DNA from 2 places in the Streptomyces sp. NPDC048338 genome. Region 1 is predicted to be linked to the other one. Evidence: riboswitches for the same ligand, from Rfam matches in the RefSeq annotation. Region 1 holds a riboswitch; the other holds the start of a gene.
What was found. A riboswitch is a leader RNA that binds a small molecule or an ion and turns the genes downstream of it on or off. The one in region 1 is predicted to bind ZMP and ZTP.

Region 1 (15,636 bases):
CCCGTGCGGTCGGCGAGAGCGCCACGAAGGCCGAGGTGATGAAGAGGTAGGAGCCGAGCCCCACGGCCAGCGGGAAGACGAACTGCATCACCGTGGCGCCGGAGAGTTCCGTCGACGAGGGGACGACGTCGACGCGCACGGCGAACATCCCGGTGTAGTGCATGCTGCTGACCGCCGCGCCCATGACGAGCGAGGCGATCGCCACCGCGACCGGGGCGTGGATGTGGAGCGCCGCCCAGAGCGCCGCCGTCGCGGCGACGACCGCGATGACGACGGAGAGCGCGACGAGCATCGGGTCGTAGCGCACCTGTCCGTGCAGGCGCAGTGCGGCCATCCCCATGTAGTGCATGCTCGCGACGCCGATACCGGTGGTGAGCCCGCCGATGAGGAGCGATCCGACGCGGTCGCCGCCGTACCCGACGGCGAAGACGCCGACTCCGACGACGGCCATGGCGATCAGCAGGCTGAGGACGGTCAGGGGAACGTTGTAGCGGATGTCCGTCCCCGTCACCCCGAAGCCGAGCATGGCGACGAAGTGCATCGTCCAGATGCCGGTGCCGAGGGCGGACGCCGCGGTGAGCAGCCAGTTGCGCCGTGATCGGCCGGTCGTCTCGAGGGCTCGGACGGTGCAGCGCAGTCCGAGCGCGGCGCCGACGCAGGCCATCACGTACGACAGCGCGGGTGTCAGCCACCCGAAGGTGGCGTGGTCCAGGTGTCCCATGGCTCAGGGACGCTAGTCCTGTGAAGGGGGCGCACTGAGGGCGCATTTCGAAACCTGATGGAATATGACGCAGAGATGTTCCTGAACGATCGTGCAGCGCTCGAACGTGCGCGCAGAGCGTTCACCCTGAGGGTTGAGGAATATGGACACATGAACGACGACCCGACGCGTGTGCAGGAGTTCTTCGGCGTCCGCGCCGCCGGCTGGGACGCGCGGTTCCCCGACGACGGGCCCGCGTACGCCGCCGCCGTGCACGACCTCGGTCTGCGCCCCGGCGACGCCGTGCTGGACGCAGGCTGCGGCACCGGCCGCGCCTTGCCGCCCCTGCGCGAGGCCGTGGGGCACGGCGGAACGGTCCTGGGAGCCGACCTCACCCCCGAGATGCTCGACGCGGCGACCGCGGCCGGGCGGGACGGGGCCGGCACGCTGCTGCTCGCCGACGTCTCCCGGCTGCCGCTGCGCGACGGCGCGCTCGACGCGGTGTTCGGCGCAGGGCTCGTCTCCCATCTGGCCGACCCCGCCGCGGACCTGGCCGAACTGGCCCGCGTGGTGCGCCCCGGCGGCCGGCTCGCGCTCTTCCACCCCATCGGCCGGGCCGCGCTGGCGGCCCGGCACGGCCGCCGGGTCACCGAGGACGACCTGCGGGCCGAGCCCAACCTCCGCCCGGTGCTGGCCGGTTCCGGCTGGCGGATGGTCAGTTACGTGGACCGCGAAGACCGTTACCTCGTGATCGCCGTCCGCGAGGGCTGAACGCCGCGGCGAGCGGACCGCGGAGGCCACCCCGCCGCACGCCGGGCACGGCCCTCGGGCGGGCCGGTCACGGCCGCCCGGCACGCGCCCTTCTGCCACGCCCGTTCCGTGTCTACCGTGGAGGTGCCGGGCAGCCGTGCCCGGGGAAGGCGGCAGGCCGTGACGCGCGTACGTGATCGATTCCGCAGGCTTCTCCCCTCCACCCGCCCGGCCTCGCCCTCGGGACCGGGCACGCGCCGGCCGCGCCGGACCCACAACCTCTTCGAAGCGGCGGCGGTGTACGTGGCGGCCGGCGCCGAGGACGACGAGGAACGGGCGGACGAGGCGGCGGGCTGGGTCTCCCCCGACGCGCTCAGCTTCGGCATCAACGAGCTCGCCTGCCGGGCAGTGATCGCGCTCGCCCGCGAGCGCGACCAGTCGCCGGAGGCCGTGGCCCGCTCCCTGCTCGGCCTGCCCGAGACCCCGGCGGCCTGAGCCTGCGGCATCGCGCCTTCGGGCCTGATGCCGGAAAAGATCGGAGTGATGCCGGAAAACATCGGATCCGTGGGTGCACCGGATCCGCCGCCCGCGGTTCCGGCGGGCCCGGCCTGCCGGAATCGGGCGCGTCACTTTCGCCGTCTCCCGCCCGGGAACTCTCGACGCACGGGTTACCCACTGGTTAAGGTGCGCCGACGACCAGAAGGGGAGGCTGCCGTGGGTGGGACGGAACCTACCGCCGACGACGACGCGCTGTACGTGTTGACGGCGGTGCTGCTGACGCCTGCGCGGTTCCCGAGCGTGCTCGGCGACGACTATCCGGCGGCGTGCGCGGCGCTGGAGCTGGAGCCGTACGCCGAGGGGTACGGACTCGTGCTCGGCCAGGACGGCGAGGGCGCCCGGTGGACGGTGATCGTCGACGACGTCTCGCTGGTCGCGGTGGCGATCGCTTCCTGGGACTGCGGCATGGCCTACGACCTCTCCCCGGACGAGCGCTCCGTCGTGGCCGCCCTGCCGGGCTGGCCGCTCGCGGTCGCCTCGGCGGCCCCCGACCTTCCGGCCCCGCACGATCCGGAGCCGGAGCAGGGCGCGCGGACGGCGCTCGCCCCGCCGTCCGAGGACGCCTGGGGCCCGGCCCAGCGCCGGCTCGGCGCCGACGAGGTGGCGCTCCAGTGGGCCGCGTGGCGGGCCCGGATGGACGGCCCCGACGACGCCCCCGACGAGGCCGGCGAAGCGGCCGACACCGTCCCGGCGACGGCGGTCCGCGAGGACGCCGGCCCGGCCCCGGCCGCCGCGGCGGACACCGGGAACCCGGACCCCGAGGGCGCAGGCGCGGCTCCCGCCGACCCGTACGACGGCGTCCGCCGGGCCCTCGCCGAGCTGCGCGGGTATCTGGAGGAGGCGCCGCCGGTCGGACGGGTGCGGTCGAGCTTCGCCACCGGTGACGCGCGGATGCTGCGGGCCGACGGCCCCGGCTGGTCGCTGGTCGCCCGGACCGACGACATGGCCTTCGTCCTCCTGGACGACGAACCGCGCGAGGTCCTCCCGGTGGCGCGGGGGCCGAAGCTGCCCGCCCTCCTGGAAGCGCTGGAGGCGATGGCCGTCCGCCCCTCCTGACCGGAGGGCACCACATGGGCCGTCGGCCCGAGGTGTGGCCCCGGACCATGGCCGCGCGGCAGGAGCGCCCCGCACGATGTGGCGGCGCGCCCCACGGGTGACGCATTCCCGTCCCCCCGTCCCACCGGAGGCCGTCCATGCGCCCCATCCGAGGCGTTCCCCTGCTCGCCGCGCTCCTGACGGGTCTGACCGTCCTCGGCCCCGCCGCCCCGGCCGGGGCCGAGGACGGCGGCCCGTCCTGTGCCCGTCAGGAGCGGCTGCGCGTCCCCGGCGCGGAGCGCCAGCGGACCGCCTGCCTCGGCGATCTGACCACCGCCGGGCTGGCCGGCACCGCCTACACCGACATGGCCGACCAGGCAGGTCTCTCGGCGAAGGGCACGAGGAACCCGTCCGGGGTCCCCGGCATCCAGATCGACGGCTACTTCCCCGACGACTCCCGTCTCAACGCCACCCACGGCTGGGCCCACGACTCCCAGTTCGTCATCCGGCTCCCCGAGCGCTGGAACGGCGGCCTGGTCGTCACGGGGGCGCCCGGCACCCGGCGCCAGTACTCCACCGACACCCTGATCTCGGACCACGTCCTCGCCCAGGGCTTCGCCTACGCCGCCACCGACAAGGGCAACACCGGACCGGACTTCTTCACCGACGGCAGGGAGCCGGGTGACGCGGTGGCCGAGTGGAACCACCGGGTGACCGAGCTGACCAGGGCCGCCAAGCAGGCCGTCGGGCAGCGCTACGGCCACGCCCCGCGCCGCACCTACATGACCGGCATCTCCAACGCCGGCTACCTGACCCGCTGGCAGCTGGAGAACCGTCCCGAGCTGTACGACGGGGGCGTGGACTGGGAGGGCGTCCTGTGGACGACCCGGGGCCCGAACCTGCTGACGAGCCTGCCGGTGACCGTGGCGCGTTCCTTCGGGCGGGCGACCGACGACGATCTGGTCGCGGCCGGTTTCGCGCCGGGCTCGGCGTTCCTGTGGCCGTACCACGAGAAGGCGTACTGGGGGCTGACCCAGAAGATCTTCCGGGCGGAGTTCGACCCGTCGTACGACCCGGGCTGCCCGGGCACCACCGCCGGGACCACCGTCGAGCAGATCCTGGCGCCCTGCGCGTCGGACGCCGCCTACGACTACGCCACGCGTCCCCGCGCGGTCCGGCGGGCCGTGGCGAAGGTCGCGCTCACCGGACGGATCGGCAAGCCGCTCATCACCCTGCACGGCGACCTGGACACGCTGCTGCCGATCGCGACCGACTCGGACGTGTACGAGGAGATGGTCGGCGCGCGCGGCCGGGACCGCCTCCACCGGTACTACACGGTGCAGGGCGGCACCCACACCGACGCCCTGTACGACACGTACCCGGACCGGCTGCGGCCGATCCTGCCCTGCTACCGCTCGGCGTTCGCGGCGCTGACCCGGTGGGTGGAGGCGGGCACGGCACCGCCCGCCGACCGCACGATCGCGCGGCCCGCGGGCGGTGACCCGGTCAACTCCTGCGCGCTGGAGGAGTAGGGAGCGGGTTCAGACCATCTCCAGGGGACGGTGCGGCTCGGCCGGGAGCTCGATCGTGATCGGGTCGCCGGGCCGCACCTCCCCGCCGGTCAGCACGACGCTCATGATGCCGGCCTTGCGGACGATCCGGCCGTCCTCGTCGCGGCCGAGGACCTGCTTGAGGAGTCCGTGGCGGTAGGTGTCGATCTGCGCGCACGGGTTGCGGAGCCCGGTGACCTCGACCACGGCCTCGGCGCCGAGCCGCAGGCGGGTCCCGGTGGGCAGGCCGAGCAGGTCGATCCCCCGCGTCGTGACGTTCTCGCCGAGCGCGCCGGGCGCCACCTCGAAGCCGGCGCCGGCGACCTCGTCGAGGAGTTCGGCGTGGATGAGGTGCACCTGGCGCAGGTTCGGCACGGTCGGGTCCTTCGCGACCCGCGAGCGGTGCTTGACCGTCACCCCCGCGTGGACGTCCCCTTCCACGCCGAGCCCGGCCAGCAGCGTGATGCTGTCCCGGTTCGGCTTGGTGAACGCGTACTCGCCGTTGCTGCTGACCGTCGTGACCGTGCCGCTCATGACGCGGAGCTCCCCTCTCCCGAACAGATGATCACTTGCGACTCTACGGGAGGGCCTTCGGCATCAGCGACGGAGTTCCTTGCGGGAGATCCGGCGCAGCCGGCGCCGCTGGCCGGGGTCGAGGGCCAGGTAGGCCACGGCGGGGACGCCGAGGATCACGAGCAGCGACATCCAGAATCCGATGAGGGGGATGAGGAGCAGGCCGACGGCCACTCCCCCGATCACGATCTTCGTGCGTGTCGTCATGGTTCCGACGCCTCCTTCTCAGGCCGCCGCCGACAGCGTTCAGGCTGCCGTGCGAAGCGGCTCGCCGACCTCGTGGAGATGACCGAGCGCCTGCCGGTAGGACTCGACGAAACCGGTCTCCGTGTAGGGGATACCCAGTGTGCGGCAATGGGCACGCACGGCGGGCTGGGCGAGGCGGAGATGCGGCCGGGGCATGCTCGGGAAGAGGTGGTGCTCGATCTGGTAGTTCAGTCCGCCGAGGAACCAGTCGGTGAGGGCGCCGCCGCGGATGTTGCGCGAGGTGAGCACCTGCCGGCGCAGATGGCCCCAGCTGTCGCCGTCGGGGTGGGCGTCCGGCATCTCCATGCCCTTGTGGTTCGGGGCGAAGGCCATGCCGAGGTGGAGGCCGAGGAGCATCTGGTGGATCAGGGCGAAGACCAGGGCCTGTCCGAGGGTGAGGCTGGTCAGGAGCAGCGTGGCGTAGCCGGCGACGTGGGCGCAGAGGAGGGCGCCTTCGACGAGCCGGTCGCGGCGGGTGCGGTAGGGGCCGTCCGCGGAGAACAGTGCCTGGAAGCCGTAGACCTTGAGGGCGATGCCCTCCAGGGTGGTCAGCGGGAAGAACAGCCACGCCTGGTGGCGGGTGAGCCAGCCGCGCAGGCCCGTGCGGCCCGCCGTCTGGTGCTGGGCGAAGACGAGGATGTCGGCGGCGACGTCCGGATCCTTCTCCAGGTGGTTGGGGTGGGCGTGGTGGCGGTTGTGCTTGTCGTTCCACCACTCCTGGCTCATGCCGAGCAGGAGGTTGGCGTGGACGAGCTGGAGGGCCCGGTTGCGCTTGCGGTGCGCGCTGATCTGGGAGTGGCCGGCGTCGTGTCCGACGAAGGCGGCCCGGGCGGAGAAGAGGGCGAGCGGGACGGCCAGCGGCAGGGCCCACCAGGTCGGGCCGAGGAGGACCAGTCCGACGGCCACCGCGGTGAGGGCGAGGAGGTTGACGGTGATTCCGCGGGCGTACCAGCCTGCCCGGCGGTCGAGCAGCCCCTGCTCCTTGACCGTGCGCAGCAGGGGGCCGAACTCGCTGCCCCCGGCGCCGCGCCGGGCGGCTGCGGCGGGGGCCTTCTCGGGGGCCGTGAGCGTGGCGGTGGCCTGGGGCATGGAGGTCTCCGGTGTCCGTGGCGGGGCCTGGGCGCTGGCTGCGCGGCCTGGGTCGAACGTACGGATCGGTGATCGCCCGCGGCCATGGCGGCATCCCCCGGAATCCCGGGGGGATGCCCGGGTGCGGGGGGTGGGGCTGGCCCCACCGTCGGGGGCGGCGGCCGCGGGGATCGGCCGGGGCGCTCCCGAAACGGGGCGGTGTGAGCCGGATCACGGTGTTTCCGTTCCCGGTCCGCCCGGCGGTTCGGGTACCCTCGGCCGCTCGACCCCAGTAGTCAAATTTGAGGAATGCGTTGACGCTGTCGCAGAGCCCTGATGAACTCGCCCGCCGTTCCGCCGTCTTCCTGCCCGCCGACCCCCCGCGCGAAGGCCGGATCGCCTTCTGGTCGTCGGAGGGGGACGAGAACGCGCGGGCCGGTCGGGAGGCGCGCGGGACGCAAGGAGCGCAGGAGGACCGGAAGGACGCGGACCGTCGGGTGGCCGAGGACGGGCTGACCACGGTGACCGTGGTGACCGAGGATCTCGACACCCGCACGGTGCCGGCGCTGCTCCTCCCCGTTCGGGAGGCCCTGCCGCTGCTGACCCGGGCCCGGCTGCACGACCACGCCTCGCCGTCCACCGCCTTCTGGGGCGCCGCCGCCCTGCTCGCCCTCGGGTTCGTCGCCCGGGGGCTCGTCCTGCCCGGTCTCACCCCGACCGACCACGACGCCTGGCGGGCCGGCCCCCTCGGCCCCGAGGAGGTCTCGGCCCTGCGCACGCTGGCCGCCTCGATGCCGCCGTCCGCCCACGCGGCACCGCTGCCCGGGCCGGTGCGCACGACGATGCCGCCGGACGGCCCGGACGCCCTGCGGCTGCCCGAGCCGGAGGGCCTGCTGCGTGCGTTCGTCGACGCCGTCGCCGACACGCTGCCCCGTACGCCGGCCGCACCGCTCGCCGCCGGCGGCCCCGCCTTCGCCGCGCCCGAGCCGCAGACGCTGCCCGGTCAGCGGCCGTGGGCGGCCGACGTGGCCGCCGGCCACGACGCGGGCGTACGCCTCTCCCTGCGCATCGAGCTGCCCGGGCTCGGCGCGCTCGTGGAGGGCTCCGACGCGTCCGACGGGGCGCCGTCCGAGGGGCCGGAGGCGCCGGCCTTCCGGGCTGTGCTGCAGATCCACAGCGTCGCCGACCCCGCGCTCGCCGCCGACGCGGCCGAGATCTGGGCCGGATCGGGCCCGTCCGGCGCCGCGTTCGGCCCGCGCGCCCGGCTGGACGCCCTCCTCGCCCTGCGCCGCGCCGCCCGCGCCTGGCCTCCGTTGGCCCCGCTGCTCTCGGCGGCGGTCCCGGACGCCGTGGAACTGGCCGACGAGGAGGTCACGGAACTCCTCGGTCCGGCCGCCCGGGCCCTCGCCGCCACCGGCGTACGGATCCACTGGCCGCGCGAACTCGCCCACCGGCTCACGACGACCGCGGTGATCGGGCCTCCGGACGAACCGGCCCGCGAGGCCGGCCAGGACGCCGCGGGCACGAACGACGGCGAGCCGGGGGCCGGACTCTCCGGGCTCCCGTCGTTCCTGTCCGCCGACGCCCTCCTGGCCTTCAACTGGCGCTTCGCGCTGGGCGACCGGGAGCTGTCCCGCGCGGAGCTGGACCTTTTGGCCGAGTCCGCCCGCCCCCTGGTCAGGCTGCGGGACCGGTGGGTCCTGATCGACCCCGCCGAACTCCGGCGTGCGCGCGCCGCGCAGGACCACAAGGTCACCCCGGTCGACGCGCTCGGCGCCGTCCTGACCGGCACCACCGAGGTCGCCGGCCGCCGCGTCGAGGTCCGGGCGACCGGCGCGCTGGAACAGCTGCGCGCCCGGCTGGCCGATCCGGAGGGCGGCCGGCAGGAGGTCGCCCAGCCCGCGGCGCTCGCCGCGACGCTCCGCGACTACCAGCTGCGCGGCCTGAACTGGCTCCACCGGATGACCTCCCTGGGTCTCGGCGGCTGCCTCGCCGACGACATGGGACTGGGCAAGACGATCACCCTCATCGCCCTCCACCTGCACCGGCAGACCGACCCGTCCGCCGCCGGACCCACGCTCGTCGTCTGCCCGACCTCGCTCATGGGCAACTGGCAGCGCGAGATCGAGCGGTTCGCGCCGGGCACCCCCGTACGCCGCTTCCACGGCGCGGCCCGCGGTCTGGAGGGGCTCGCGGACGGCGAGTTCGTCCTCACCACCTACGGCACCATGCGGCTGGACACGGCGCGACTCGCCGCCCCGGCCTGGGGCCTGGTCGTCGCGGACGAGGCCCAGCACGTCAAGAACCCGTACTCCGCCACCGCGAAGCAGCTCCGCACGATCGGCACCAAGGCGCGCGTCGCACTGTCCGGAACGCCCGTGGAGAACAACCTCTCCGAGCTGTGGGCGATCCTCGACTGGACGACCCCCGGCCTCCTCGGCAGGCTCGGCACCTTCCGGTCCCGGTACGCCTCCGCCGTCGAGGGCGGCCGGGACCCGGCCGCCGCGGAACGGCTCTCGTCACTGGTCCGCCCGTTCCTGCTGCGCCGGAGGAAGTCGGACCCCGGCATCGCCCCCGAGCTGCCGCCGAAGACCGAGACCGACCGCGCCGTCTCCCTGACGAAGGAACAGGCCGGCCTGTACGAGGCGGTGGTGCGCGAGACCCTCGCGGCGATCGCCGAGGCCGACGGCATGGAACGGCGCGGACTGGTCGTGAAACTGCTGACCGGCCTCAAGCAGATCTGCAACCACCCGGCCCAGTACCTGAAGGAGGAGCGTCCCCTGATCGAGGGCCGCTCGGGGAAGCTGGAGCTGCTGGACGAGCTGCTGGACACGATCCTCGCCGAGGACGCGAGCGTGCTGGTCTTCACCCAGTACGTGCAGATGGCGCGGCTGCTCGAACGGCACCTGGCGACCCGGGGCGTGCGGACGCAGTTCCTGCACGGCGGGACGCCGGTCGCCGAGCGGGAGGCGATGGTGGCCCGCTTCCAGGACGGCGAGGTGCCCGTGTTCCTGCTGTCGCTGAAGGCCGCGGGCACCGGCCTCAACCTCACCCGGGCCGGTCACGTCGTGCACTACGACCGCTGGTGGAACCCGGCGGTGGAGGCGCAGGCGACCGACCGGGCCTACCGCATCGGGCAGACCCAGCCGGTCCAGGTCCACCGGCTGATCGCCGAGGGCACCATCGAGGACCGCATCGCCGACATGCTGGTCCGCAAAAGGGAGTTGGCCGACGCCGTGCTCGGCGCGGGCGAGGCGGCACTGACCGAGCTGACGGATGCCGAACTGGCCGATCTGGTGGGGCTGCGAGGGGACGGACGATGAGCGGGTACGAGACCGGGGGCACGGCGGGCCGGCACGACGAGGAGCGGACCTTCGCGGCGCTGCCGCCGGCGCGCGGTTCCGCGTTCGCCCGGACGTGGTGGGGCCGGGCGTGGCTGAAGGCGCTGGAGGACACCGCGCTCGACAACCAGCAGCTGAAGCAGGGGCGCCGCCACGCGCGCGAGGGCGCGGTGGGCGCCGTGTCCGTCCGCCCGGGCCGGATCACCGCGGTGGTCAAGGACCGGGACGGCACCGGGTACCGCAGTGACGTGCTGCTGCAGGAACTGTCGGAGGAGGAGTGGGACCGGTTGCTGGACCTGGCGGTGGACAGCGCGGGGCACATCGCGGCGCTGCTCGACCGTGACATGCCTCCGCACCTGGTCGAGGACGCTGCGGCGGCCGGGCTCGAACTCCTCCCGGGCATCGGCGACCTGGACCCGGAATGCGGCTGCGAGGCATGGGACCACTGCCCGCACACGGCCGCGCTGTGCTACCAGGTGGCGCGGCTGCTGGACGAGGACCCGTTCGTCCTGCTGCTGATGCGGGGGCGGGGCGAGCGGGCGGTGCTGGACGAGCTCCAGGAGCGCAGCGCGTCGCGTGCGACGGGGACGGGGTCCGCGACGGAGGGGCCGGACGCCCCTTCCGCGGGGGTGTCCGCGCGGGAGGCGTTCGCCGCGCGGGACATCCTGCCGCCGTTGCCGGCGCCGCCCACGCTGCCGTCGGTCCCGGGCGAGCCGCCGTCGCTCGACACCGAGACGGACCCGGAACCGGGTGTCGACGCGGCGGCGCTGGAGTTCCTGGCGGCCGACGCGGCCTCCCGGGCCCACCGGATGCTGGCGGCGGCGCTGGCGCCGGGGCACGAACGGCAGCCCGTGGAGGCGGATCTGACGATCGGCCAGGACGCGGTACGGCTGGTCGCGACCGGGACGCCGACGTCGTCGATCACGGCCCGGCTGGCCGCCGGGTCCGGGCGCCGGCGGACCGATCTTGAGCCGGCCGCGCGAGCGTGGCGAGTGGGCGGCGCTCCCGCCCTGGCCGCTCTGGAGGAGGAGTGGGATCCGGAACCGGAGCTGCTCGGCCGGGCGAAGGCGCAGCTCGCGCAGGCGTGGGAGGGTGCCGGGCCGAGGCCGGTACTGCGCCCGGCAGGGACCGGCCGCTGGACGGTGGTCGGCGCGGAGGCCCAGCTGCGGCTCGCCGCGGACGGCCGCTGGTGGGCGTGCCGCAAGGAACGGGACCGGTGGGTTCCGGCGGGTCCGTCGGACTCCGACCCGGCGGCGGCGCTGGCCGCGGTGCTCGCGGCGGGTGACGACTGAGACCGGCGGCGCCGGCGGCGGGTGAGGAGCGGGGAGGGGTCAGGGGCGGGACGTCACAGGAGCGGTGCCGTGAGCTTGCGTAGGGCCGCCGTGGCGTCGTCCCCGGTGTCGGCGTCGTCGCCGGTCCCGGACCCGGTACCGGCGTTCACCGCGAGGCTGCAGGTCACGGTGTCGGTGCCGAGCAGGTAGCTGGTGCGGAACGGGTACTGGACGAAGGTGGTCCAGCGGGTGCCGCGCGGCTGGTCGGCGGCCTTGCGGCGCAGGAGGTCGCGGCAGAGCGACGCGGCCGCGTCGCGCACCGCCTCGTCGGAGTCGTGGTCGCCGGTCAGCCGGAGTACGGCCACGACCTGGGCGTCGTGGGGCCGGACGCAGGAGCGCCGGGTGACGGTGCCGGGCGCGGACCGGTCGATGTCGAAGCACTCCCCCGCCCGGAGCCGGTCGAACGGCACGGGCGACGGCGCCGGCGACGGGCTGCGGGAGGGCCGCGGGGTGGGCGCGGTGCCGCGCGGCCGGGTTCGGGCCGGTGCGGGTGTGGTGGCGGGGACGCGGGAAGGGCTCCGGGTGGTCGCGATCCCGCCCTGCGGTGCGGGCCGGCGTCCGGCGGCCTGGGTGGTCCGTTCCTCGCCGGGCGCGCCGAGCCGGGTGGCGTCCCCCGGCCGCGCGTCCCGGCCTCCGTCACGGCTCGCGACCAGGGCCGCCGCCACGAGGGCGACGGCCGACAGGACCAGGAGCGGGACGAGGAGGTACCGGAGAGGTGACGACCGGTCGGCGGAGAGCGGGGCCATGGTGACCAGCGTCACCTCCTTTTCGTCATCTCACGCTCTTTGAAGGCGAGTTGAAGCACGTCCCGTACGGAATCGTGACAATCCACGATTCCGTACGGGCTGTTCGCCGTGGCGGCAAGTGTGCGGGAGGGCGTCCCGTCGATCAAGCCCGGCGGTCCCGGGGACCTGCGATCGGTCGGGGGCGGGACCTACAGGCCCAGCTGCCGCTCGGCCGCCTCGACGGTCTGGGCCAGCAGTACGGCGATCGTCATCGGGCCCACGCCGCCCGGTACCGGGGTGATGAGGGAGGCCCTCCCGGCGGCCGACGCGAAGTCGACGTCCCCGACGTTGCCGGGGTTGTAGCCGGCGTCGACGACGACCGCGCCCGGCTTGATGTCCTCGCCCCTGATGAAGTTCGGCTTGCCGACCGCCGCCACGAGGACGTCGGCCTCGCGGACGACCGAGGAGAGGTCGGTGGTGCGGGAGTGGCAGTACGTGACGGTGGCGTCCCGGCCGAGCAGCAGGAGGCCCGCCGGCTTGCCGAGGATCGCCGAACGGCCGACGACGACCGCCCGCTTGCCGCTGAGGGACACCTCGTACGCGTCGAGGAGGCGCATGATGCCGCCGGGCGTGCAGGAGACGAAGCCGGGCAGACCGAAGCCCATCGCGGCGAACGACGCCATGGTCACACCGTCCACGTCCTTCTCCGGGGCGATGGCCTCGAAGGCGGCGCGCTCGTCGATGTGCGGCCCGACCGGATGCTGCAGCAGGATGCCGTGGACCTCGGGGTCCGTGGAGAGCGCGGTGATCGCGGCGACGAGTTCCCCGGTCGTCGTCTCGGCGGGCAACTCGACGTGGCGGGAGCGGATTCCGGCCTTCGCGCAGCGGTTCTGCTTCATCTTCACGTAGGTGACGGAGGCCGGATCGGCGCCGACGAGCACGGTGGCGAGGCAGGGCGTGACCCCGGTGCGGCGGGTGACCTCGGCGGCACGTGCCGCGGTCTCCTCGACCGTGCGGCGGGCGAGCGTGGTGCCGTCCATGAGGGAGGCGGTGCTGGTGGACATGGGCCACTCCTGGGCGTCGTCGATGACCGGTGTTCGCCCAGGCGCACGGCAGCGCGGTCCACGCGGGTGCGCGGTGTCCACGGGGCCGCTCCCCGGTGGTGATCCACCTCAAGCGCCAGTCACGGCCCGCGCACCACTGTACGTGAGGCCATGGGCCGGGGTCCCGGGACGGGGAGGCAGACGGTGCGGGGCACCGGGGGGGTGCGGTCCGGTCAGGGCGCATATGCCGGGGCGTCCGGACGCTTGTGGGCGGCCCGGGCACGGACCACGATGACGGCACGGGACCGACGACCTCACCGGGGAGGCCGAGTTGAGCGATGCGTGGGTGGCGGCGGAACCGGACGCCGGAGCGGTGCGCAGGGCGCACGAGGCGTTCACGACGCGCGGCCGGATGGAGCTCCCGCCGGTGCGGCCGCTGGTCGCCGAGTCCTGGCGCCGCTCGGCGCGGGCCCGGGTCAGTCCGGACGGACTCGCCGGCGTCGAGCTGGACGACGAGGAACTCGCCGGACACCGGGACGGCCATCCGCTGGCCGCCGCGATGCCGGTGATCCGGGAGCTGATGGGGGCGTACGCGACGGACGGGGAGCACCTGCTGGCGGTCTGCGACGCGTCGGGCCGGATGCTGTGGGTGGAGGGGCACCCGGGGACGCTGCGCCGGGCCCGGGCCATGAACTTCGTCGCGGGCGCCCGCTGGTCGGAGTCGGCGGCCGGGACGAACGCACCGGGGACCGCGATCGCCGTGGACCGTCCGGTGCAGGTGTTCACCGCCGAGCACTTCCAGCGGCCGGTGCAGGCCTGGACCTGCGCCGCCGCTCCCGTGCACGATCCGCACACCGGGCGCCTGCTGGGCGCGGTGGACATCACCGGCGGGGACCGGCTGGGCCATCCGCACAGCCTGGCGTTCGTGCAGGCGGTGGCGCGGGCCGCGGAGTCCCAGCTGGCGCTGGCGGGACCCGCTCCCGCGGCGGACCGGATCCGGCTCGCCGCGCTCGGCCGGGACGAGGCGGTGCTGACGGCGGCGGGCCGCAGGCTGCGGCTGAGCCGCCGCCACAGCGAGATCCTGGTGGTGCTCGCCCACCACCCGGAGGGAGTGAGCGGGGACGAACTCCTGGTGCGGCTGTACGAGGACGAGTCGATCACCCCGGTCACGCTGCGCGCCGAACTGTCGCGGCTGCGCGGACTGCTCGGCCCGGAGCTGCTGCGTTCCCGCCCGTACCGGCTGGCGGCGGCGGTGGACGCGGACTTCGCGACGGTGGACCGGCGGCTGCGTTCGGGCGCACTCGCGGCGGCGCTCGGCGAGTACGCGGGGCCCCTGCTGCCCGGCTCCCGCGCGCCCGGGGTCGTACGGCTCCGGGAGCGGCTGACGGACCGGCTGCGGGCGGCGCTGCGGGACCGGGGCGACCCGGCGCTGCTCGCCGACTGGACGTACAGCGCCTGGGGCGAGGACGACGTGGAGATGTGGCGGGCCCTGTCGGCGGCGGTTCCGGCGGCGCAGCGGCCGCCCGTGCTGGCCCGGCTGACCGCGCTGGACGAGGAACTCTCTCGGGGCGCGGACGGCCTGGCCGGCCCGGCCGGCCTCGCGGGCGGGCCCGTCGAGGGCGCAACGCGGTTGCAACGTCGGGGTCCCCAGACTCGGCGGTGAGCGCCGGCCAGGGACGGCCGGCGCGGTCCGAGGGAGGCCCTGTCCATGACCCGTTACGCCGCACCCGGTACCGAGGGCGCGATCATGTCGTACCAGTCCCGCTACGACCACTGGATCGGCGGTGAGTTCGTCGCCCCGGCCCTCGGCCGGTACTTCGAGAACCCGAGCCCGGTCGACGGCCGTCCCTTCACCGAGGTCGCCCGCGGCACCGCCGAGGACGTCGAGCGGGCCCTGGACGCGGCCCACGCGGCGGCCCCGGCATGGGGTCGCACGTCCCCGACCGAGCGGTCCAACGTCCTGCTGCGGATCGCCGACCGGATGGAGTCGCACCTGGAGGAACTGGCGGTCGCCGAGAGCTGGGAGAACGGCAAGCCGGTGCGCGAGACGCTGGCGGCGGACATCCCGCTGGCCGTCGACCACTTCCGCTACTTCGCGGGGGCGCTGCGCGGCCAGGAGGGCGCGCTCAGCGAGATCGACGACGACACCGTCGCGTACCACTTCCACGAGCCGCTCGGCGTGGTCGCGCAGATCATCCCGTGGAACTTCCCGATCCTGATGGCGGTCTGGAAGCTGGCCCCGGCGCTCGCGGCCGGCAACGCGGTGGTCCTGAAGCCGGCCGAACAGACCCCGGTGTCCGTCCACTTCTGGATGAGCCTGATCGCGGACCTGCTGCCGCCGGGCGTGGTCAACATCGTCAACGGCTTCGGTGCGGAGGCGGGCAAGCCGCTGGCGTCCTCGCCGCGCGTCGCGAAGATCGCCTTCACCGGGGAGACCACGACCGGGCGGCTGATCATGCAGTACGCCTCGGAGAACATCAAACCGGTGACGCTGGAGCTGGGCGGCAAGTCGCCGAACATCTTCTTCGACGACGTGTGGGCGGCGGACGACGACTTCCGCGACAAGGCCCTCGAAGGCTTCACCATGTTCGCCCTCAACCAGGGCGAGGTGTGCACCTGCCCGTCCCGGGCCCTGGTCCAGCGCGGCCACTACGGCGAGTTCCTGGAGGCGGCGGTCGTCCGCACGGAGAAGATCGTGCCGGGCCACCCCCTGGAC
Region 2 (15,636 bases), on a different contig from region 1:
CCCTACACCGCCGAGGAGTTCGAGCAGCACCGCTCGGGCGCCATCGAGGAGGGCGGCGAGGCCCGCCGGCACTTCCTGCGCATCCGGGTCGGAGGCTGGGGCGAGGAGATCGTCACCACCGTCTTCGTCCGGGTGCACACGCAGGGCGGCATGCTGATGCTGGAGGTCGCCCCGCACGTCCTGCGACCGGTGAAGCCGCTCTTCCGGCATGCCGACCGGATCGCCCACCGCTACCGCCACAACCACCACTTCGGCAAAGCCGTCTGGGCACTGGCCCACGTGCCGGGCTCCGCGGGACACGCCCTGGCCACGCTCTGGCGGGCCGCCGGCCACCTGTGGCGACTGGCCACCGGCGGACACGCCGGCGCGCTGCCGGAGGGGCCGCTGCGCTCCGTGCGCGAACTCGGCTCGGACGACGAGGCCTCGCTCTTCCAGGAGATGGACGTCAGCCGCTACCTGAAGAGCATCCAGGACCGGGTGGCGGGCGGCGTGACCGTCGCGCTGCGCGAAGCCGGCTACGAGACCGGCGAGTTCGAGCAGAAGATCGTCAACGTGGCCGAGGGCGGCGTCTTCATCGAGACCGCCAAGGGCGCCGTCGGCGTCGGCAACCACAACACCATCACCCAGAAGACCTTCACGTCCAAGGCCGGAGGCGACCGTGGCTGACCCGAACGACGACCGTGCCGGCGGCATCCACATCGGCAGCGTGCACGGCGCGTTCGCCATCGGCGACAACAACACCGTGACGCAGCACGAGGGCGGTGCGGGCGGCGAGCCGGTGCGCGACCCCGCGCAGGAGGAACTGCTCCAGGCCGTCCGCCGGCTCCGCGCGGACCTGGGGAACGTGGTCGCCTCGGAGCAGACGGCCGCGCTCGACGCCGAACTGGCCGAAGCCGAGGACGAGATCGAGGGCACCGGCGAGGCGGGCCGGGGGCGTCTGGCGCGACTGCGCCAGGCCCTCGGCGACGCGGGCGCCGTGACCGGGATCCTGGCCTCGGGCGTCGCCGTCGGCCAGGCCGTCGCCGCGCTCCTCGGAGGGTGAGGTGGCCGGTATCGGGGACAGAGCCCGCTGGAACGACGAGACGCAGAGCTGGGAGACGGGTCCGGGCGGCACGGCGGGCCTCGGCGGCGGAACCGGTGTGCCCGGCCCCGCCGCGCCGGGGCCCGGCGGCGGAACCGGCCTGCCGAACGGCGGCCCGCTCGTCCCGCCTCCCCCGGGGTACGCCCCCGGACCGCCTCCGTACGAACCCGGGCCCGCCGCCCCCCGCTCGCGCAACGCGCTGGTGGCGGGCGTCGTCGTGGCCGTACTGGCGGCCGGCTCCGTCGGCGGCTGGCTTGCCTGGGGCGGCGACGACGAGGGGCGCGGGGCCCAGGGCGGTGCCCCGGGCGCCACGGTGACCGCGACGGACCCGGCGTCGGCCTCCGGCGCCCCGACGGAGCCCGGATCCCCGACGGACCCCGGCCCGTCGTCGGGCTCACCCTCGGCGGGCGGCGCCCCGATGGACGACCTGCCTCCGCCGGGCTACCACGCGGTCGAGGACGCGCGGGGCTTCACCCTCGCCGTCCCGGTGAACTGGACCCGTACCGACGAGGGCGCCGGCGGGATCTTCTACCACTCGCCCGACGACACGGGCCTGGTGCAGATCTTCCTGCTCGAAGGGGCCGACGTCACGCCGTACACGGCACTGCAGCAGGCGTCCCGGGACCTGGCCGGGAAGAACCCGGGCTATCGCGAGATCAGCCTCGGCCGGGTCTCCGGCGAGGCCGGCGCTCCGGCCGACGCCGCGGAGCTGGTGTACGCCTACGACCGGGAGGGCGGACGCCGGCAGGTCGTCGACCGGGCCTTCACGGCCACGGACGGCCGCCAGTACGCGATCCTGGTCGCCGGCCCGGTGGCCGACTGGCCCCAGCAGAAGGAGACCCTGCGCATCGCGCTGGACTTCTTCCGGCCCGGGCCGCCCTGACTCCGGCGGGGCCCCTCCGCGCGTCCGGGGCGGCCGGCCCCGGACGCGAGAGCCCCCGGACGCCCGGGACCCCGGCCCCGGGCTGCCGGCGGGCCGTCCTCAGGCCGTCCTCAGCTCCCGGGCCAGGTCGGCGACGCCGTGCAGGGTGCGCAGCAGGAGTCCGTGGCCGAAGGTGATCCGGGTCGCGCCGAGCCGTCCGGCCTCGGCGGCGGACGGACCGCCCGGCCGGGACAGGAAGTTGAGCGGTGCGCCGATCCCGGCGCTCAGCCGGGGCAGGTCCGACGCGGGTGCGGCGATCGGATAGACGCATTCCGCCCCGGCCGCCACGTAGAGCCGGCCGCGCTCGATCGCGTCGGCGGCCGGATCCCCGGGCGCGGACGCGGCGAGGTAGGTGTCCGTGCGCGCGTTGACGAAGAGCTCCCCGCCCGCGGCCTCCCGCACCTGCGCGAGCCGGTCGGCGTGCGCCCGCGGGTCCCCGAGCCCGCCGGACCGGTCGGAGTCCTCCAGGTTGACGCCCACCGCGCCGGCCTCCAGGACCCGTGCCACCAGTTCACGCGGCGACAGGCCGTAGCCGTCCTCCAGGTCCGCGGTGACCGGTACGGACACGGCCCGCGCGATCCTGGCCACGGCGGCGAACATCTCCTCCGGCGGGGTCTGCCCGTCCGCGTACCCGAGAGCGGCGGCGATTCCCGCGCTCGGCGTCGCGAGCGTGGCGAAGCCCGCCTCCTCGAACACCCGCGCCGAGGCCGCGTCCCAGGGGCCGGGCACCACCAGCGGATCGTCCGCGGCCCGGTCGCGGTGCAGCGCGCGGAGCGCCCGGGCGGTCACTTCTTGTACATCCCCGGGGTGTAGTGACCGGGCGTCATACGGGTGGAGACGGCGATCCGGTTCCAGGCGTTGATGACGGTGATCGCGGCGATGACGCGGGCCAGTTCGGTCTCGTCGAAGACGGCGGCGGCCCGGGCGTACACCGCGTCGGGGACGAAGCCGTCGGTGAGGACGGTGACCGCCTCGGTCAGCGCGAGGGCGGCGAGCTCCCGCTCGGTGTAGAAGTGCCGGGACTCCTCCCAGGCGGAGAGCTGGACGATCCGCTCGACCGACTCGCCCTCCGCGAGCGCGTCCTTGGTGTGCATGTCGATGCAGAAGGCGCAGTGGTTGACCTGCGAGGCGCGGATCTTGATCAGGTGGTAGAGGGTCGGGTCGACGCCCTGGGCGGCGGCCGTCTCCAGCCGGAGCATGGCCCGGTAGAACTCGGGGAGCCGCTCCGCGAAGGGGAGCCGGGGTGCGTGCTCGTGCGCGTACCCGGTCGTCGCGTCGTCGCCGGTCGGATGGGGGGCCGCGGCCGTGGCGGCCAGGGCGTTCGTCGTCGTCATGGTTTCACCGTACGGTCCGGGTGGCCGGGGAGTATGGTCCATTCCCATGGCGAACGACTGGGCCACTTTCGGCGCCGACCTGCACCTCGAACTGCGTGGCGCGAAGCTGCGTACGGGCCTGATGGACGCCCTGCGCGAGGCGGTGCGCAGCGGGCGCCTGGAGGCGGGCACCCGGCTGCCGTCCTCGCGCTCGCTCGCCGCGGACCTGGGGGTGGCCCGCAACACCGTCGCCGACGCCTACGCCGAACTGGTCGCCGAGGGCTGGCTGACGGCGCGCCAGGGGTCGGGCACCCGGGTCGCCCGCCGGGCCGCCCCTCGCCGCGGGCACGCGGCGAGGGGCGCCGCCCCTGCCCGTCCGGTGTCCGGCCGGCCGACGTACAGCCTGAAGGCGGGCGTGCCCGACCTCGCGTCCTTCCCGCGCGCCGAGTGGCTCAAGGCGTCGCGGCGGGCGCTGACGGCCGCGCCGCACGAGGCCTTCGGCTACGGCGACCCGCGCGGCCGGATCGAGCTGCGCACAGCGCTCGCGGAGTACCTGGCCCGGGCACGGGGCGTGTACGCGCGTCCGGAGCGGATCGTGATCTGTTCCGGGTTCGTGCACGGGCTGATGCTGATGGGACAGGTGCTGCGGGCACGCCGGGCGCGGGAGGTGGCGGTCGAGTCGTACGGGCTCGACGTCCACTGGGACCTGCTGACGCGCGCGGGACTGCGGCTGCCGGCGCTGCCGCTGGACGCCCGGGGCACCCGGACCGAGGCCCTGGAGGACATGCGGGGCGGTGTGGGCGCCGTGCTGCTGACCGCCGCCCACCAGTTCCCGCTCGGCGGCGCGCTGCCGCCCGACCGGCGTGCTGCCGTCGTCGACTGGGCGCGGGCGTCGGGCGGTCTGGTCCTGGAGGACGACTACGACGGCGAGTTCCGCTACGACCGCCAGCCCGTGGGCGCGCTCCAGGGACTCGACCCCGAACGGGTGGTGTACCTGGGCACGTCGAGCAAGTCGCTGGCGCCCGGGCTGCGGCTGGCGTGGATGGTGCTGCCGGAGGACCTGGTGGACGAGGTGACGGCGGCCAAGGGAACAGTGGACTGGGTGTCCAGCGCGCTCGACCAGCTGACCTTCGCGGAGTTCCTGGCCTCGGGGGCGTACGACCGCCACGTCCGGGCCATGCGGCTGCGCTACCGGAGGCGGCGCGACCAGTTGGTGGAGGCCGTCGCCGCGCACTCGCCGCAGACCCGGGTGAGCGGGATCGCGGCCGGCCTCCACGCGGTGCTGGAGCTCCCGCCGGGCACGGAACCCGAGGTGCTGCGCTCGGCGGCCTGGCAGGGACTCGCCCTGCTCGGCCTGAACCGCTTCCGCCACCCCGAGGTGCCCCCGGCGCTCGACGGTCTGGTCGTCGGCTACGCGACTCCGCCGGACAGCGGATGGAACGGAGCGCTGCAGGCCCTGTGCCGGGTGCTGCCCTAGGGGCGTCTTGCCGAGCTTGCCGCTCTTGCCGGGGGCCGGGGCGTCGTTCGGGTCGGGGCCCGGGGGCCGCGCCCCGGCGTGCCGCCACGGCCGGACGGAGGTCAGGCCGCGGGACCCGGTGGCGGCGCCGGCCTCGCCGCCTCCGCCCCGGCCTCCGCGGGAGCGGGTGCCTCGCCGAACCGGGCCAGCGCCAGCGCACCGGCGACGGCCACCGTGAAGCCGAGCACCGCGAGCCAGCCCAGCCCCTCGCGGGTGCGGTCGCCCAGCCAGACCACCCCCACCAGGGCGGGACCGACGGTCTCCCCGACGACCATGCCCGCGGTCGCGGTCGTGACCGAGCCGCGTTGCAGCGCCGAGGTCAGCAGCAGGAAGCCCGCCCCGCCCCCGACGAGCAGCGCGTAGAGGGCGGGGTCCGCGAAGTCCACGCCGTCGACCAGCCGGACCGACACCTCCACCACGCCGAAGCCGAACCCCGAGCCCAGACCCAGCGCCAGGGCCCGCGGCCGGTCGGGCAGCCGGCCGACGGCCGCACCCAGCGCGAGCACCGCGCACGCGGTGCCGAGCATCGCCCAGCCGAGCGCCGGCGGGCCGCCCTCGTCGCCCTCCCGGCCCGAGGCGAGTGCCAGCGTCGCCAGTCCCCCGCAGACCACCGCCACCGCCGTCCACTCCACCCGGCTCAGCCGGACCTTGAGGAGCCGTGAGGCGACCACCGCGGTGACCGCCAGACTCGACGCGAGCGCCGCGCCCACCGTGTAGATCGGCAGCGTGCGCAGCGCGACCACCTGCAGGACGAAGCCGAGGCCGTCCAGGGTGAGCCCCGCCACGTAGCGCCACTGCCGCACCGCCCGCCACAGCAGGGCGACATCGACCCCGCTGCCCGAGCCGGGCTCCGTCGCCCGCGCGGCGAGCGCCTGCAGGACCGAGGCCGTGCCGTAGCAGAGGGCCGAACCGAGCGCGCAAAGCATCCCGAAGAGCACGAAACGACTCTAGGGGTGTCTTGCCGATCATGCCGGGCTCCCCGCGTTCGCCGACCCGGCCCGATCGACGGGACACCCCTCGGGGTGCCTCCGGAAGCTCGTGGCGGCGCACCGCGTCCGGCGCCGTGGCCCGATCCCCGGAGCTCCCGGGACAGGACCTCGTGCGACGGCCGAAAAGGCGCGGCCTACACTGTGCGGTCGCACCAGGCCAGAGAGATCGGGGAGGGCGGCGCAGATGCGCAGACTGAGGTCGAGCACGGTGATACTCGGCGGGATGGGCGTGCTCGCGGCGACGATCACGGCGTGCGGCTCCGAGCCGGACAAGCGGTGCGTGGACCCGCTGACCCGCGAGAAGCTGCCGAGCTACGAGTGCGACAGCGGCTCGGGCGGCAGCAGCACCACCGCCCGCGGCTCGTACTACTACGGCGGCACGGTGCGCGACGGCCGGCTCAGCGGCGGCAGTTTCGACAAGTCCGCCGTGGACACCGGCGGCTTCGGCTGCTCGGGCTCGGGCGGCGGCTGATCACGCCATGCGACGGCACACCATCGACCCCCGGCCCGACTGGCAGCGGACCGTCGAGGAGCAGGGGCTCGTCTACCCCCTGACCCGCCACCCCGACGGTTCGCTGCGCCCGTACTGGGACGAGAGCGCGTACTACTCCTTCACGCTGCCCGAGGTCGAGGCCCTGGAGGAGGTGGTCGAGGAGCTGCACGCCATGTGTCTGGAGGCCGCCGCCCACATCGTGGCGAAGGATCGTTTCGCCGATCTCGGCCTCACCGACCCCCGGCTCGCCTCCCTCGTCGCCGAGTCCTGGCGGCGCCGGGACGAACTCCCCACCCTCTACGGCCGCTTCGACCTTCGCTACGACGGCACGGGACCGGCGAAGATGCTGGAGTACAACGCCGACACGCCCACCTCCCTCGTCGAGGCCGCGAGTCCGCAGTGGTTCTGGATGGAGGACCGCTTCCCCGGCGCCGACCAGTGGAACTCGCTCCACGAGCGGCTGGTCGAGGCCTGGCGCCGGCAGGCGCGGCTGCTGCCGCCGGGCAGCCCGGTCCACTTCGTCCACTCGGACGGGGACGAGCTCGGCGAGGACCTGATGACGGTCGCGTACCTGCGCGAGACCGCCGAGCAGGCCGGGCTCGACACCGAGGCGCTGTCCGTCGAACGGATCGGCTGGGACCGGCTGTCGGGCCGGTTCGTGGACGACCGGCTGCGCTTCATCCGGAGCTGCTTCAAGCTCTACCCGTGGGAGTGGCTGACCACCGACCGCTTCGGCCCGCACGTGCTGGACACGCTCGACAACGGCGGTGGCACCGGCACGACCTGCTGGATCGAACCCGCCTGGAAGATGCTGCTGTCCAACAAGGCGCTGCTCGCCGTCCTGTGGGAGCTCTACCCGGGTCACCCGAACCTGCTGCCCGCCTACCTCGACGGCCCGCGCGAGCTGGCCTCGGGGGCCGGCTACGTGGCCAAGCCGCTGCTCGGCCGCGAGGGCGCCGGTGTCACCGTCCACGAGCCGGGCGCCCCCGCCCCGGTGCGTGAGGAGCCGTGCTGCTACCAGGAGCTGGCCCCGCTGCCCGACTTCGACGGCAACCGGGTGGTGCTCGGCGCGTGGGTCGTCGAGGACGAGGCGGCGGGGCTCGGCATCCGCGAGTCGGCCGGCCTGATCACCGACGAGTACGCCCGCTTCCTGCCCCACGTCATCCTCTGAGGGCTCCGGTGACGGCGCCGGCCCCGTGGCGGGCCGGCGCCGACGCCGTACGGGGTCAGGCCGAGAGCACCGCCCGCAGCTGCTCCAGGCCCCAGTCCAGGTCCTCCTTGCTGATCACCAGCGGGGGAGCGATCCGGATCGTCGACCCGTGCGTGTCCTTCACCAGGACACCGCGCTCCATCAGCTTCTCCGAGATCTCCCGGCCCGTGCCCCGGGACGGCGCGATGTCCACGCCCGCCCACAGCCCGCGCCCGCGGACCGCCTCCACGGCGCCGCCGCCCACCAGCAGCCCCAGCTCGGCGTGCAGGTGCTCGCCCAGCTCGGTCGCGCGCTGCTGGTACTCGCCGGACCGCAGCATCGCGATCACCTCCAGGGCCACCGCGCACGCGAGCGGGTTCCCGCCGAAGGTCGAACCGTGCTCACCGGGCCGGAACACCCCGAGCACGTCGCGGTCCGCCACCACCGCCGAGACGGGGACGACACCACCTCCCAGCGCCTTGCCCAGGATGTACACGTCCGGCACCACGCCCTCGTGCTCGCACGCGAAGGTCCTCCCGGTCCGGCCGAGGCCCGACTGGATCTCGTCCGCCATGAACAGCACGTTCCGCGCGCGGGTCAGCTCCCGCACCTCGCGCAGATACCCGGCGGGCGGCACCAGCACCCCGGCCTCGCCCTGGATCGGCTCCAGGAGCACCGCCACCGTGTTCTCCGTGACCGCCGCCTCCAGCGCGGTCGCGTCGCCGTACGGGACGATCTCGAACCCCGGGGTGTACGGGCCGAAGTGGTCCCGTGCCTCGTGGTCCGTGGAGAAGCTGACGATCGTCGTCGTACGGCCGTGGAAGTTGTTCGCCGCCACCACGATCTTCGCGTGCCCGTCCGGCACGCCCTTGACCTCGTACCCCCACTTCCGGGCGGTCTTCACCGCGGTCTCGACCGCCTCCGCGCCCGTGTTCATCGGCAGCACGGCCTCCTTGCCGCACAGCTCCGCGAGGCGCGCGCAGAACTCCGCGAAGCGGTCGTGGTGGAACGCCCGCGACGTGAGCGTCACCCGCTCCAGTTGCGCCCGCGCGGCGTCGATCAGCCGCCGGTTGCCGTGCCCGAAGTTGAGGGCCGAGTACCCGGCGAGCATGTCGAGGTAGCGGCGGCCCTCGACATCCGTCATCCAGGCGCCGTCCGCCGAGGCGACGACGATGGGCAGGGGGTGGTAGTTGTGAGCGCTGTGCGCCTCCGCGGAAGCGATCGCGTCTTGCGTCCTCGACACGGGGTCTCCGTTCGTCCTGCGGCCTGGGGCGGGTGTGGCGCCCCTTTCTTATCGTCGCTCGGATGCCGGACGAGGAAACCTCGATGACGACGCGCCAGCCAGGTCCTGTCCGGGCGATCTTCTCGGGCCCGCGACGACGGCTGCGGCGTCTCGCGGCGTTGTCGGAGTCGCCCGGGTACGCCCGGTACGAGGGCGATGCTCCGCCGTGCGATACACCACATCCGACGCCGCGGGCCGGTCCTCGAAGATCGCCCGGACAGGACCTAGTCTGAGAACACGCGCGGCGACTGGCGTACGGGGAAGCGACCCCGGGGGAGCCGCGCGCGGCAGAACACGCGATGCCGCCCGCCTGGGCATCACGGGACCGACAAGTCCCCGTGTGGATGCCGCCCGCCTCCCGCCTTCGGCGCGGTGAGCCCTCGTCCGCAGCACGGGACCCGATCCGTCCCGTGTCGTGCGCCCCGTCGGGGGCCGCGCCCGGGACCCGCCGAACGCCCGGAGGAACCGCCGTGACGAACCCGAACGCCGAGCAGCTTCCCGTCCGCCACCCGGCCCTGGCCGCCGCCGACCCCGAACTCGCCGCGCTCGTCGGCGCCGAGGAGCGGCTGCAGGCCGAGACCCTGCGTCTGATCCCCAGTGAGAACTACGTCTCGACGGCGGTGCTCGAAGCCTCGGGCACCGTCCTGCAGAACAAGTACAGCGAGGGCTACCCCGGCCGCCGCTACTACGAGGGCCAGCAGAACATCGACCTCGTCGAGACCCTCGCCGTCGAGCGCGCCAAGGCCGTCTTCGGCGTGGAGCACGCCAACGTCCAGCCCTACTCGGGCTCCCCGGCCAACCTCGCCGTCCATCTGGCCTTCGCCGAGCCCGGAGACACCGTGATGGGCATGGCCCTGCCGATGGGCGGCCACCTCACGCACGGCTGGGGCGTCTCGGCGACCGGCCGGTGGTTCCGCGGCGTGCAGTACGGCGTCCGTCCGGACACCGGGCTCGTCGACCTCGACCAGGTCCGCGAACTCGCCCTGAAGGAACGCCCGAAGGTGATCTTCTGCGGGGGTACGGCGCTGCCCCGCACGATCGACTTCGCCGCCTTCGGCGAGATCGCCAGGGAGGCCGGGGCCGTCCTCGTCGCCGACATCGCCCACATCGCCGGCCTGGTCGCCGGCGGCGCCCACCCCTCCCCGGTGCCGCACGTGGACGTGATCTCCACGACCACCCACAAGACCCTGCGCGGCCCGCGCGGAGCCATGCTGATGTCCCGCGACGAGCACGCCAAGGTCCTCGACAAGGCCGTCTTCCCCGGTCTCCAGGGCGGCCCGCACAACCAGACCACCGCCGCGATCGCCGTCGCCCTGCGCGAGGCGGGCCGGCCCTCCTTCCGCGACTACGCCCACGCGGTCGTCGCCAACGCCCGGGCCCTGGCCGAGGCGCTCCTCGCCCGCGGCTTCGACCTGGTCTCCGGCGGCACCGACAACCACCTGATCCTCATCGACCTCACGCCGAAGGACGTCCCGGGCAAGATCGCCGCCAAGGCCCTGGACCGGGCCGGGATCGTCGTCAACCACAACACCGTCCCCTACGACACCCGGAAGCCCTTCGACCCCTCCGGCATCCGGATCGGTACGCCGTCGCTCACCTCGCGCGGCCTGGGCACCGCGCACATGGCCCAGGTCGCCGACTGGATCGACCGGGCCGTGAAGGCGGCGGGCGCCGGGGACGAGGACACCCTCCTCGCGGTCCGGGCCGAGGTCGCCGAACTGATGGCGGCCTTCCCCGCGCCGGGCCTGCCGGTCTAGGGCGCACCCCGGCGCACCCCGGCGCACCCCGGCCGGGTCCCGGCCGGGTCCCGGCGGGGCGCACTGTGTTCCTCGTCTCATCGGCCGCGCCTCCCGGCCGTCACGGCAGGGAGGCCGGCCCCGGACGGGACCGGCAGGGCGGGCCGCGGACCCCGGAGAACGCCGGCCGCACCACGTCTCCGGGGTCCTCGCCCCTCCGGTGCACCGGCAGTCCGGGATCGGGTCCCACACCTGAGAGAATGTTGAGCATGGCCTCTGACAGTCCCCGTGTGCTCTCCGGAATCCAGCCCACCGCAGGCTCGTTCCACCTCGGCAACTACCTCGGCGCCGTCCGCCAGTGGGTCGCCCTGCAGGAGACCCACGACGCCTTCTACATGGTCGTCGACCTGCACGCGATCACGGTTCCGCAGGACCCCGCCGAGCTGCGGGCGAACACCCGGCTCGCCGCCGCCCAGCTGCTCGCCGCCGGGCTCGACCCCGAGCGCTGCACGCTGTTCGTCCAGAGCCACGTCCCCGAGCACGCGCAGCTCGGCTGGGTCATGAACTGTCTCACCGGCTTCGGTGAGGCGTCCCGCATGACGCAGTTCAAGGACAAGTCGGCCAAGCAGGGTGCCGACCGGGCCACCGTCGGCCTCTTCACGTACCCGATCCTGCAGGTCGCCGACATCCTGCTGTACCAGGCCAACGAGGTGCCGGTCGGCGAGGACCAGCGGCAGCACATCGAGCTGACCCGCGACCTCGCGGAGCGGTTCAACGGCCGCTTCGGCGAGACGTTCACGATCCCGTCGCCGTACATCCTCAAGGAGACGGCGAAGATCTACGACCTGCAGGACCCGACGATCAAGATGAGCAAGTCGGCGTCGACGCCCAGGGGTCTGATCAACCTGCTCGACGACCCGAAGACCACGGCCAAGAAGGTCAAGAGCGCGGTCACCGACACCGACACGGTCATCCGCTTCGACCTCGAGAACAAGCCGGGCGTCTCCAACCTGCTCACCATCCTGTCCACCCTCACGGGGACGTCCGTCGCCGCGCTGGAACAGTCGTACGAGGGCAAGATGTACGGCGCGCTGAAGACGGACCTGGCCGAGGTCATGGTGGACTTCGTCACGCCGTTCCGGACCCGGACGCAGGAATACCTGGACGACCCGGAGACGCTGGACTCTCTCCTGGCCAAGGGAGCCGAGAAGGCCCGCGCGGTCGCCGCGGAGACCCTGGCGCAGACGTACGAGCGGGTGGGGTTCCTGCCCGCGAAGCACTGACCGAGGACCGGTCGAAGGCCGAGTCCAAGGACCCTGGCCACAGGGGTGGTGCAGGCCGCACACTGGCGGCTGCACCACCATCCGACACCCGCAGCTCGACGACGGAGGAGAACGACGTGGGGACCGTAACGCTCGGCGTTTCGATCGCGGTCCCGGAGCCCTACGGCAGCCTGCTCCAGGAGCGGCGCGCCGGCTTCGGGGATCCGGCCGCGCACGGCATCCCCACGCACGTGACCCTGGTCCCGCCGACCGCGGTGGACGCGGAGCGCCTCCCGCTGATCGAGGCGCACCTCGCCGCCGTCGCCGCCGACTGCACCCCCTTCGCCATGCGGCTGCGCGGCACCGGAACGTTCCGCCCGCTGTCCCCGGTGGTCTTCGTCAAGCTCACGCAGGGCGTCTCCGGCTGCAACGCGCTGCAGCAGCGGATCCGGGACGAGGCCGGGCCGCTGGTGCGCGAGCTCCAGTTCCCGTACCACCCGCACGTGACCGTCGCCCACGGCATCTCCGAGGAGGCGATGGACCGGGCGTTCCAGGAGCTGTCCGGTTACGAGGCCGCCTGGACCTGCCGCTCCTTCGCGCTCTACGAGCAGGGCGCGGACGCGGTCTGGCGCAAGCTGCACGCGTACGAGTTCGGCCGGGGCCGCCCGGTCGCCGGCGTCCCGGTCCAGGGCTCCCCGGTCGACACCCCGACCCCCGCGGCGGGCTGACCGCCGCTGCCCGCGGCCGGGCCCGGCCGCGGGTCACACCGGCAGCCGCCGGAACACCGCCCTCGGCACGTGCCGCAGCGCGGACATCACCACCCGCAGCGTGCCCGGCACCCACACGGTCTCCGTCCTGCGCCGCAGGCCGAGCTCGATCGCCGTCGCGACCGCCTCCGGGGTGGTCGCGAGCGGCGCCTCGTCGAGTCCCTCGGTCATCCTCGACCGGACGAAGCCGGGCCGTACGACCATCACGTGCACCCCGGTCCCGTGCATCGCGTCCCCGAGTCCCTGCGCGAAGGCGTCGAGCCCGGCCTTGGACGAGCCGTAGATGAAGTTCGCGCGCCGGGCCCGTTCGCCGGCCACCGACGAGAGCACCACGAGCGAGCCGTGACCCTGGGCCTGCAGGGCCTGCGCGCAGACCAGGCCGGCGGAGACCGCGCCCGTGTAGTTCGTCTGGGCGACCCGGACGGCGGCCGTCGGATCGGCCTCGTCGTGGGCCTGGTCGCCCAGGATCCCGAAGGCGAGCAGCACCAGGTCGATGTCGCCCTCCGCGAAGATCTTCCCGAGCCGCTCGGCGTGCGAGGCGGTGTCCAGCGCGTCGAAGGGCACGGTGTGCACGTCCGCGCCGAGCCGGCGCAGCGAGTCGGCCGCGGCCGTGAGCGCGGGGGAGGGGCGTCCGGCCAGCCAGACCGTACGGACCCGGCGGGTGATCAGCCGGCGGGCGGTGGCGAGACCGATCTCGGAGGTGCCGCCGAGGAGGAGCAGGGACTGCGGGATGCCGAAGGCGTCCTTCATGGAGGGTCTCCTTGGTGCGGGATCACAGCGCCAGACGGCGCGCGAGGTCCGAGGTGAAGACGGAACGCGGGTCGAGGGCGGCCCGCAGCGCCCGGAAGTCGGCGAGCCGCGGGTACATCGCCTGCAGCACGTCCGGCCGCAGCCGGGAGTCCTTCGCGAGGTAGACCCGGCCGCCGGCCTGCGCCACCTCCTCGTCCAGTTCGTCGAGGAACGCGCCGAGCCCCGAGATGCCGGCCGGGATGTCGAGCGCGAGCGTCCAGCCGGGCATGGGGAAGGACAGCCAGCCGGGGTCGCCCTCGCCGAAGCGCTTGAGGACGGCGAGGAACGAGGGGCAGCCGCGGCGCGCGATCCGCCGCACGATCCGGCGCAGGGTCTCCTCGTGGCCGTGGCCGACCACGAACTGGTACTGGACGAAGCCGCCCCGGCCGTAGACGCGGTTCCAGTGCGGGACGCCGTCCAGCGGGTGGAAGAAGGCGGGGATCCGCTGGAGCTCGCCGGTGCGCCGGCTCGGGGCCCGGCGGTACCAGAAGTCGTTGAAGAGGCCCACGGTGGTGCGCCCGAGGAGCCCCTCGGGCAGGAACGCGGGCGCGGCGGGCAGCCGCCCCGGGCGGAAGGCGAGCGGCGCGCGGCGGGCCCGGCGGGGGAGCGCGTCGTACGGGGCGTGGTCCCCGCGGGTCAGCACGGAGCGGCCGGTCGCGGCGCCGCGGGCGAGCAGGTCGATCCAGGCGACGGAGTAGCGGTGGCGGTGGTCGCCGGTGGTGAGCCGGGCCAGCAGGTCGTCGAGGTCGTGGGCGCGTTCGGTGTCGACCAGGACGAGCGAGGTCTCGACGGGGAGCAGGCGCAGGGTGGCGGAGAGGATCACCCCGGTCAGTCCCATGCCGCCCGCGGTGGCGTCGAAGAGGTCGGTGCCGGGGAGGACGGTGCGGATCCGTCCGTCGGCCGTGAGGAGGTCGAGCGAGGCCACGTGGCGGGCGAAGGAGCCCGAGACGTGGTGGTTCTTGCCGTGGATGTCGGCGCCGATGGCGCCGCCGACGGTGACGTACCGGGTGCCCGGCGTCACGGGCACGAACCAGCCGAGCGGCAGCAGCACCTCCATCAGGCGGTGCAGGCTCACCCCGGCGTCGCAGACGACGACTCCGGCGTCGGCGTCCACGGCGTGGATGCGGTCCAGGCCGGTCATGTCGAGGACGGCGCCGCCGGCGTTCTGCGCGGCGTCGCCGTAGGCCCGGCCGAGGCCCCGGGCGATGGAGCCGCGGGCACCGCAGGAGCGGACCGCCTCGGCGGCCTGCTCGGGCGTGCGGGGACGGTGCACGCGCGCGAGGGTGGGCGCGGTGCGGCCCCAGCCCGTGAGGGGTTCGTCGGGCTCGTCGGGGGTGGTGACGGGCGCGACGGCGGTGGGGGGTGCGACGGCGGCGATACGGGGCTCGACGTCGGTCTCGGCGGCCATGGAGGCGACCGTATCGCCCTACCTGTCTGCTTTGCCGGGATTGCCGTTCGGCTCGTCGAAATGGGTGATTAAAGGAGTGTCAGGAAAGATTGCCGTGCGGTCGGCGGTCCGCCGGGCCAGAGTCGCCCCGGGTCGACCGAGAACCGGGGAGGCGAGCCCATGCGATACGGGGACTGGTCCGGCGCCGATCAGCGGCTGCTGGGTCTGCTGCGCGGCTGCGGGCGACGGCGGTCGGTGGCCACGGTCGCCCGCGCCCTGTCCTTCGGCGGCGAGCACGGCGCCGTGTGGCTCGCGGCGGGACTGGCCGGCGCGGCCGTGGACCCGGCGCGGCGGACCGGATGGCTGCGCGGCACGGCCCTCGTCGGCGCGGCCCATCTGGCCAGCATGGGCGTCAAGCGGGTGGTGCGCCGGCCGCGGCCCGGTGCCGACCGGTTCGCGCCCCTGGTCCGTACGGCCGGCCGGCACTCCTTCCCCAGCTCCCACGCGAGCTCCGCCGTCGCCGCGGCCGTCGTCTTCGGCGCCCTGCACCCGGTGGCCCACCGGCTCGCCGCCCCGGCGGCGACGGCGATGTGCCTCTCCCGCCTTGTCGTCGGGGTCCACTACCCGACGGACGTCGCGGCGGGCGCCGCCCTGGGCGCGGCCACCGCCGGCCTCGGCCGCCGCTGGCTGCGCGCCGAGCCCGCCCGCACCGGTGGGGGCGGCGTCCGTGGCTGAGCGCGCGGGGACCGCACTGCTGGACAAGCCCGGTGTCGCGCGGCAGTGGCAACGGCCCCCGAGACGGACCGGGTGGGCGCTCGTGGGGGGACTCGTGCGGACCGCACGCCCCCGCCAGTGGGTGAAGAACGTCCTCGTCGTCGCCGCGCCCGCGGCCGCGGGACAGCTCGTGTCC

Region 2: it holds a riboswitch for ZMP and ZTP, as region 1 does, so the genes downstream of both, glyA (serine hydroxymethyltransferase) here and ACGFZF_RS36080 (bifunctional 5,10-methylenetetrahydrofolate dehydrogenase/5,10-methenyltetrahydrofolate cyclohydrolase) in region 1, are expected to answer to the same signal.

The regions. Positions count from the first base shown of each region.
Region 1 is NZ_JBICYQ010000022.1:9,988-25,623, reverse strand. It holds gene ACGFZF_RS36135 (MHYT domain-containing protein) at 1-721, opposite strand, end outside; gene ACGFZF_RS36130 (class I SAM-dependent methyltransferase) at 872-1,471, shown strand; gene ACGFZF_RS36125 (hypothetical protein) at 1,631-1,945, shown strand; gene ACGFZF_RS36120 (hypothetical protein) at 2,165-3,064, shown strand; gene ACGFZF_RS36115 (tannase/feruloyl esterase family alpha/beta hydrolase) at 3,202-4,575, shown strand; gene ACGFZF_RS36110 (MOSC domain-containing protein) at 4,585-5,127, opposite strand; gene ACGFZF_RS36105 (hypothetical protein) at 5,191-5,373, opposite strand; gene ACGFZF_RS36100 (fatty acid desaturase family protein) at 5,413-6,501, opposite strand; gene ACGFZF_RS36095 (DEAD/DEAH box helicase) at 6,795-9,803, shown strand; gene ACGFZF_RS36090 (SWF or SNF family helicase) at 9,800-11,113, shown strand; gene ACGFZF_RS36085 (hypothetical protein) at 11,167-11,913, opposite strand; gene ACGFZF_RS36080 (bifunctional 5,10-methylenetetrahydrofolate dehydrogenase/5,10-methenyltetrahydrofolate cyclohydrolase) at 12,087-12,941, opposite strand; ZMP/ZTP riboswitch at 12,970-13,074, opposite strand; gene ACGFZF_RS36075 (GAF domain-containing protein) at 13,252-14,583, shown strand; gene ACGFZF_RS36070 (aldehyde dehydrogenase family protein) at 14,629-15,636, shown strand, end outside.
Region 2 is NZ_JBICYQ010000013.1:209,177-224,812, reverse strand. It holds gene ACGFZF_RS28635 (hypothetical protein) at 1-666, shown strand, start outside; gene ACGFZF_RS28630 (hypothetical protein) at 659-1,042, shown strand; gene ACGFZF_RS28625 (serine/arginine repetitive matrix protein 2) at 1,044-1,964, shown strand; gene ACGFZF_RS28620 (isocitrate lyase/phosphoenolpyruvate mutase family protein) at 2,064-2,792, opposite strand; gene ACGFZF_RS28615 (carboxymuconolactone decarboxylase family protein) at 2,789-3,337, opposite strand; gene ACGFZF_RS28610 (PLP-dependent aminotransferase family protein) at 3,384-4,793, shown strand; gene ACGFZF_RS28605 (hypothetical protein) at 4,895-5,758, opposite strand; gene ACGFZF_RS28600 (hypothetical protein) at 6,006-6,293, shown strand; gene ACGFZF_RS28595 (glutathionylspermidine synthase family protein) at 6,301-7,485, shown strand; gene rocD (ornithine--oxo-acid transaminase) at 7,541-8,746, opposite strand; ZMP/ZTP riboswitch at 9,020-9,108, shown strand; gene glyA (serine hydroxymethyltransferase) at 9,256-10,542, shown strand; gene trpS (tryptophan--tRNA ligase) at 10,791-11,804, shown strand; gene ACGFZF_RS28575 (2'-5' RNA ligase family protein) at 11,921-12,511, shown strand; gene ACGFZF_RS28570 (decaprenylphospho-beta-D-erythro-pentofuranosid-2-ulose 2-reductase) at 12,545-13,300, opposite strand; gene ACGFZF_RS28565 (FAD-binding protein) at 13,323-14,747, opposite strand; gene ACGFZF_RS28560 (phosphatase PAP2 family protein) at 14,907-15,461, shown strand; gene ACGFZF_RS28555 (decaprenyl-phosphate phosphoribosyltransferase) at 15,481-15,636, shown strand, end outside.